DNA from 3 places in the Paraburkholderia sp. J63 genome. Region 3 is predicted to be linked to each of the others. Evidence: riboswitches for the same ligand, from Rfam matches in the RefSeq annotation. Region 3 holds a riboswitch; each other region holds the start of a gene.
The links. A riboswitch is a leader RNA that binds a small molecule or an ion and turns the genes downstream of it on or off. The one in region 3 is predicted to bind cobalamin.

Region 1 (2,258 bases), on a different contig from region 3:
GTTCGTGGCGACGAGCGCACGCTTTGGCGCCGCGGACGACAGTGTGCAAGCCATGCGCGACGCTTACGATGCGCTGTGCCGGCACTTCACGCCCGCGCGCGATGCGCGCCTCGCCATCGAAGACCATGTGATCAGCGAGCCTGGCCGGCACATTCCGGTTCGCCTCTATCGTCCGGTGGGCGAAGCGCCCGCGCAGGGCTGGCCGTGCGTGCTGTATCTGCACGGTGGCGGCTGGGTGGTGGGCGGCCTCGATTCGCACGAGTTCATCACCGCGCCGATGGCGCGCGATTTGTCCGCCGTGGTGGTGGCGGTCGATTACCGCCTCGCGCCCGAGCACGTGTTTCCGGCGGCGTTCGACGACTGCCTCGCGGCATGGCGGCATCTCCAGGCGCAGGGCGATGCCTGGGGAATCGATACGTCGCGCGTGGTGCTGGCCGGTGACAGCGCGGGTGGCAATCTGGCGGCGGCATTGTCTCTGGAAATTGCGAAGCGCGGCGGGGCAGCGCCGCGCGGACAGGCGCTGATTTACCCGGGCCTGGGCACGGATCACAGCCTGGCGTCCTTCCGTGACAATACCGACGCGCCGTTGCTGAGCACGGCCGATGTCGAATATTTCCTGCGTGTCTACGCGCCCGATCCCGCGAGCCACGACGACCCGCGCCTTGCGCCGCTGGCGGCGCCGTCCTTCGAAGGCCTGGCGCCGGCATTCGTGGCGGTCGCCGAGTTCGATCCGCTACGCGACGACGGAGAGTTGTACGTCGAGCGCCTGCGTGCCGCCGGCGTTCCCGCTCAGTTTCACCTTGGCCGCGGATTGCTGCATGGCTGCATGCGGGCAATGGGACGCTGCCCCGAGACCACCGGACTCTATGAGGCCTTTATCGCGGCGATAGCGGCAATGCTCGAAAGCCGGGCTGCGTAGGTCCAGTTGCGCCTCGGGGCCTTTGAACAGCGTTTCGCCATCGAATGGCTTTCCAGATAATTTCGCATTGGTTTCTATAAAAAGACGCGGAAAGCCATTCGAATGCGCCAGTGGGAGATTGGCGAGTTTTTCCACGGGTTCGATTGACCATCAGGGGCGTGACCGTTACGCTTGCCCGCTGATGGTTCCCGGCGACGGGATCAAAAGGGAACGCAGTGGAGGCCAGCGCCTCGAGTCTGCGGCTGCCCCCGCAACTGTGAGCGGCGAGTCCATGCCGAAATGCGCCACTGGGAAACCGGGAAGGCCGGCACCGGACGACGACCCGCGAGCCAGGAGACCTGCCATCGACCGAGGTCCAAGCAGCCGCAGCGGGCGGGGTGTCCCGATGCGCAAGCACCGCCTCGCGGTCGCCCGTTGCAAGGACAGCCCGACCTCAGGATCTGTCTCATGTCCACTGTTATCGCCAACGCATCCACACCGGGAGCGCTTCGCCGCCGCGTCGCCGGCATTTACCTCGTACTCGCGGCCTTCAATATCGGCGCCTGGATCTGGGCGTTCATTGCTTTTCACGCGCATCCGCTGCTGCTGGGCACCGGGCTGCTCGCCTACGGCTTCGGCCTGCGTCATGCCGTCGACGCCGACCATATCGCCGCCATCGACAACGTGACGCGCAAGCTGATGCAGGACGGCCAGCGCCCCGTTAGTGTGGGCTTTTTCTTCGCGCTCGGCCACTCCGCCGTGGTGCTGCTGGTCACCATCGCGGTCGCGGCGACGGCCGCCGCGCTGGAAAGCCGCGTCGAGGCCTGGAAGGACATCGGCGGCGTGCTCTCGACGAGCGTCTCCGCGCTGTTTCTGTTCCTCATCGCCGCGATGAACGTCATCATCCTGCGCGGCGTCTGGCGCGCGTTCGGCAAGGTACGCCGCGGCGAGCCCTACGACAACGACGACCTGGACCTGCTGCTGAACAGCCGCGGGCTGCTTTCGCGGATTTTCCGCCCGCTGTTCCGCTTCGTGTCGAAGCCGCTCTGGATGCTGCCGATCGGCTTCCTGTTCGGTCTCGGTTTCGACACCGCGACGGAGGTGAGCCTGCTCGGCATTTCGGCGAGCCAGGCCGCGCAGGGGCTCTCGATGGGCGTGGTGCTCGTGTTTCCCGTGCTGTTCGCGGCCGGCATGTCGCTGGTCGATACCACCGACGGCATCCTGATGCTCGGCGCCTATGACTGGGCCTTCGTGCGTCCGATTCGCAAGCTCTACTACAACCTCACCATTACGCTGGTCTCGGTGCTGGTCGCCGTGCTGATCGGTGGAATCGAAACGCTAGGACTCCTTGGCGATCAGC
Region 2 (2,258 bases), on a different contig from region 3:
TGCTCTCGCCCGAAAGCGGCTGGCCGAACAGCGTGTGGCCGCTCTCCTGGTGCGTGATCGAAGTCGACGTGGAGAGGCGCGTCGAGTCGATTTCGTCGGTCGGGATCGTGGGATCGTTCGAGTAGATGAACTCGCGATCGGTCGCATAGCCCACCGACTGATCGAATTGCGTAAACGGCGTGATGTCGAGGTGGAACGCGGCGCCCGTCGTCAGTTGATGGTTGCGCTGCCGGTCGTTGCCGCCCGCATTGTCATAGGAAAGGTCGGAGGCGTGATAGAGCGCGAACGTGGAAATCGACCAGTTATCGCGCGCGTAGCCGAGGCGCCCGTCGACGTCCTGCGCGTGATACGGATTGCGGCCGTCCTCGTGGCCATAGGCCCAGGGCCGGGTCGCGTCGATGCCCGCCGTGTTGTAGTCGTGCACGCCGAGCGAGTACGTGAGACCGCCGAGCGCCGCAAGCGGGCCGCTCGATGGCACGGTGCCCGAGGTGCGCAACTGCGTGTCGAAGGTCTTGTTGGAGCCGCCGCCGAACGAAACCGTCGTCCGGTTCGGCTGATTCGACGCGCGGCGCGTGAAGAGCTGCACGACGCCGCCCACCGCGTCCGCGCCGAACGAGGCGGCGGCCGGGCCCGAGATCACCTCGACGCGGTCGAACGCTTCCGTCGGCAGATCGGCCCACTCGGCCGTGCCCGTGGTCGCGGAGCCGATGCGGATGCCGTCGATGAACACGGCCACCTGCTCGGGCGACGAGCCGCGAATGCTCACCGACGCCAGGGTGCCGGGGCCGCCGCTTTGGGCGACGGTCACGCCCGGCAGCGTCGCGAGGGCCTGCGTGATGCTCGGGTCGGCGGGGGAGAGGCGGTCGAGGTCCTCGCGCGTGAGCACCTGCGTGCTCGCGTAGCGCTGGTCGAACGATTGCGGCAGATGCTGCGTGTCGCCCACCACGAGGATGTTCGGCAGCGTGGTGCTGGTGTCGTCGGCGGCGATGGCGGATGGCGGCTGCGCCGCTGGCGCGCCGTCGGCGGCGTGCGCGCTTTGCCACGCGCAAGCGGCCATCGCGCAGGCGGTCGCGAGCAGGCGCAGCGTCGGCTCGCGGGCTGTGGTGGTGGAGGTTTCGGCAGCCGGCGGAATGTGGTTAACACTGTGGCCAACGCGCTGGCCAACTGCGTGGCCAACGGCATGGCCAATGCGGCGACGGGCTCTCTCGGCGGGAGCCGTTTCAATCATGGCGGACATTCGACTGATCCTGAGGTCGGGCTGTCCTTGCAACGGGCGACCGCGTGCGTGCGGTGCTGGCGCTTCGGGACACCCCGCCCCTTGCGGCTGCTTGGACCTCGGTCGATGGCAGGTCTCCTGGCTCGCGGGTCGGCGCCCATTGCCGGCCTTCCCGGTTTCCCAGTGGCCATTTCGGCACGGACTCGCCGCTCACAGTTGCGGGGGCAGCCGCAGACTCGGGGCGGCGAGGCGCCCCCTGCGTTCCCTTTTGATCCCGTCGCCGGGAACCATCAGGGCGCAAGGGTAATGGGCGCGCTTCATGCGCGTCAACTCCGGGCGTCTACCGTCATGCATCGGGTGTTGCGAAAACGCCCGTCGAGCCGGGTCGAGCCTGCGTGGTCCGCGGTGCGCCGGCATGCGCGTCGCTACTGGCTGCCTTTCATTTCGCCGTCACTGCGCACCTGGAGCTGGCTCATGACCGTGCGCACGCCAGCCACGCCCTGCGCCACCGAAACCGCGAGCGCGATCTGCTCCTGCGCGGCCACGATGCCTGAGAGCGTGACGGCGCCGTCACGCGCACGCACGCGGATAAAGGTCGATTTGAGTCCGTGCTTGCGCGCCGCATGCAAGGCGTGGCGCACGGCGGCGGCGAGCTGGCGGTCGGTTGCGGCGGTTGCGGCGGGCGCAGCGGGTGCAGTGGGTGCACTTACGGCGGGCGGCGCGGCGGCGCTTTGCGAGCTGACCGCGGGCGCGCCGCCTTGCGCGAGTGCGCTGGCGCAGGCGCTCATCAGCAGCGTCATCGCGGCCATCCGGATACCGGTTCGTAGCAACATGTTTTCTCCTGCTGGGATGTGGGGTTCCGCGGTTCAGAACTTGTGATACATGCCGATGAGCACGACATGCGGCGAGCGGTAGTTCTGCATCACGCCGCCCGGACCCATATAGGCATTTGCGATGTTGTCGACGGTCGGCTGCTGCGCCGGCGCGTTGCCGTAAGCGGGCGCGGACCCGGTGTTGTGCACCAGCGCGCCGCGCACGTAGA
Region 3 (2,258 bases):
GCGCGGCGGCTTCGATCGTCAGGTGGTGCGCGACCAGGCGGCCGAATGGCGCTGCGCCCGTGTCGCGCTCGTAAAGGTCGTAGTGGCCGGGCGCCGTGGCGAGCAGCGTGAACGCGGCCTGATGCGCGGCCGCGCACGAGCGCTCGCAGCCGCTCAAGTGCACATGCACATCGGGCGGCAGTTGCGCGGCGAGGCGCAGCGCGTCGGCCTTGGTATCGGCGCGGCTCTTCGCGCAGCCCGCCGAGCCCGTGCAGGCGATCGTGCGCGCGAGCGGATCGGCGCTGTCGCAAACGAGGCCGAGCGCGCGCAGGCGCTCGATTACCGCCGGCATGGCGCGTTGTGCCACGTTCGGCAAGATCGCGCCTTGCCAGGGCGTGATGCGCAGCGTGGCGTCGCCGTGTGTTTCGGCGAGTGTGGCGAGTGCGTGCAGCGTCGCGGCGTCGAGACGCGCGCGCGGCGGCTGGCAGCCGATGTAGCCCAGGTCACCCATGTTGCCCGTGTCGAGTGCATTCAGTGCATGGGCGCCGAGGCGCAGCGAGAGATCGACCGGCCTGCGTTTCCATGCACGCAATGCGGCTTCATCGCCGGGACCGTTGCATGCGATAACACAATCCGCGTGATGCTGGGCACGTTTGAGCACCGCATCGGCATCGTGCGACGCGAGCACGTCGCGCATGCGTATTTGTTCCGGCTGCGCGAGGTCGAGGAACGCATGCAGCAGCGCGCGAATGAGCGCAGGCGCGTGCGCGGATGCGACCGTGCCGAGCGCACCGCCGTCGCCAGGGCAGCCCGCAAGGCCGAATGCGAAGCGCACGCCTTCGGCATCCGGTGTGGCCGCGAGCCAGATATCGTGCGGATGATCGAGCGCCGCAAGACGCTCGCCGCCATCGAGCAGCAGCGCGAACTTGGGCGAGAGCGCCGCGAAACGCGGCTCGCGCTGCAGCATCGCGACGATGGGCGCGGCGAGCGCGGTGGTGTCGAGGAGCGCGTCGGGATCGAGTCCGGCCAGCGGGCTCAGCATCAGATTGCGCAATTCGTCGGCGGTGCAGAGATGGCCATGCTCATGCACCGATGCCTGCGGGCCCAGGCCCGCCGCAACCAGCGCCTCGGTGAGCGCCGCTTCGCTGCCCGCGCGCACGCCGCGCACCTGCACGTTCGCGCGGTTGGTCAGCTCGAGCGTGCCGCTCGCGTGCGCGAGCGCGGCCTCGGCGATCGCGTGCGCCTGCGCGGCCGTGAGCACGCCGCCCGCGAGGCGGATGCGGCACAGGCCGCCATCGCGCGCCGCGACCACACGCACGAGCCCGGGGCACGCCGAACGGCGCGCCGCGGCCAGCGCAGCAGGAGACGAAGCGGGCTTCGAGTCGTGATTCAAGGGACACCGTGTAGGCAGCGCGCGCTGCGCCTCGCATGCCGCCGCGACCACGCTGCGAAGGGGCGCATGGGCGAAGGGGCGATTGCGGAGGGCGCCACGCGAAAGCGCAAAAAACGCGAAAGCGTAAAAACGTCCACGCGCTGCGGTCGAAGCCGGTACACCCCGCCAGGCTTCGGGCGCGCGAGAACAAACGTTCGGCCGGCAGGTCTCCTGGCTCGCAGGTCGTCAACCGCATCGGCCTTCCCGGTAAAACCAGTGGCTTGGGTGGAGGCGGTCTCGCTGCTCACAGTCGCGGGGGCGGCCACAGCTTCGCTGTGTTCCCTGATCTGCCTTCGGGCTTTCGCCCTTCAGGCGCCGGCGGAAGCGGTATTATGCCCGTTTTCCGGCGCGATTCGCGAGTCAGGACGGCTCTCGCGCGGTGCGAAACTGAACCAGACTGAACGAATGGGAGCGCGGATGCAGGGCAGGCGGGCGTGGCTGACGGTGATCGGCATAGGCGACGACGGATACGCGGGGCTCGGGCGCGAGGCGCGGCGCGCGCTCTTCGCGGCCCAGGCGGTGACGGGCGGCGCGCGTCATCTGGCGATGCTGCCCACGCGCGTGCAGGCGCTGCGCGAGCCCTGGCCGCAGCCGTTCAGCATCGAGCCCTTGCTCGCGCTGTGCGCAACGCACGAGCGCGTGTGCGTGCTCGCGAGCGGCGACCCCATGTTTTACGGCGTGGGCGCGACGCTCGCGCGTCACGTCGCGGCGGGCGAGATGAACGTGCTGCCCGCGCCGTCGTCGCTCTCGCTCGCGGCGGCGCGCCTCGGCTGGGCGCTCCAAAATACGGCCACGGTCTCGCTCGTCGGCAGGCCGCTCGATGGGCTCAGGCGTCATCTCCATGCGC

Region 1: linked by a shared signal. The riboswitch ahead of U5775_RS05485 (HoxN/HupN/NixA family nickel/cobalt transporter) and the one ahead of cobG (precorrin-3B synthase) in region 3 are both predicted to bind cobalamin.
Region 2: linked by a shared signal. The riboswitch ahead of U5775_RS28535 (TonB-dependent receptor domain-containing protein) and the one ahead of cobG (precorrin-3B synthase) in region 3 are both predicted to bind cobalamin.

Annotation. Positions count from the first base shown of each region.
Region 1 is NZ_CAJMZF010000003.1:277,578-279,835, forward strand. It holds gene U5775_RS05480 (alpha/beta hydrolase) at 1-919, shown strand, start outside; cobalamin riboswitch at 1,085-1,280, shown strand; gene U5775_RS05485 (HoxN/HupN/NixA family nickel/cobalt transporter) at 1,367-2,258, shown strand, end outside.
Region 2 is NZ_CAJMZF010000034.1:81,792-84,049, reverse strand. It holds gene U5775_RS28535 (TonB-dependent receptor domain-containing protein) at 1-1,057, opposite strand, end outside; cobalamin riboswitch at 1,327-1,523, opposite strand; gene U5775_RS28530 (BON domain-containing protein) at 1,642-2,049, opposite strand; gene U5775_RS28525 (porin) at 2,083-2,258, opposite strand, start outside.
Region 3 is NZ_CAJMZF010000033.1:22,346-24,603, forward strand. It holds gene cobG (precorrin-3B synthase) at 1-1,372, opposite strand, end outside; cobalamin riboswitch at 1,555-1,746, opposite strand; gene cbiE (precorrin-6y C5,15-methyltransferase (decarboxylating) subunit CbiE) at 1,829-2,258, shown strand, end outside.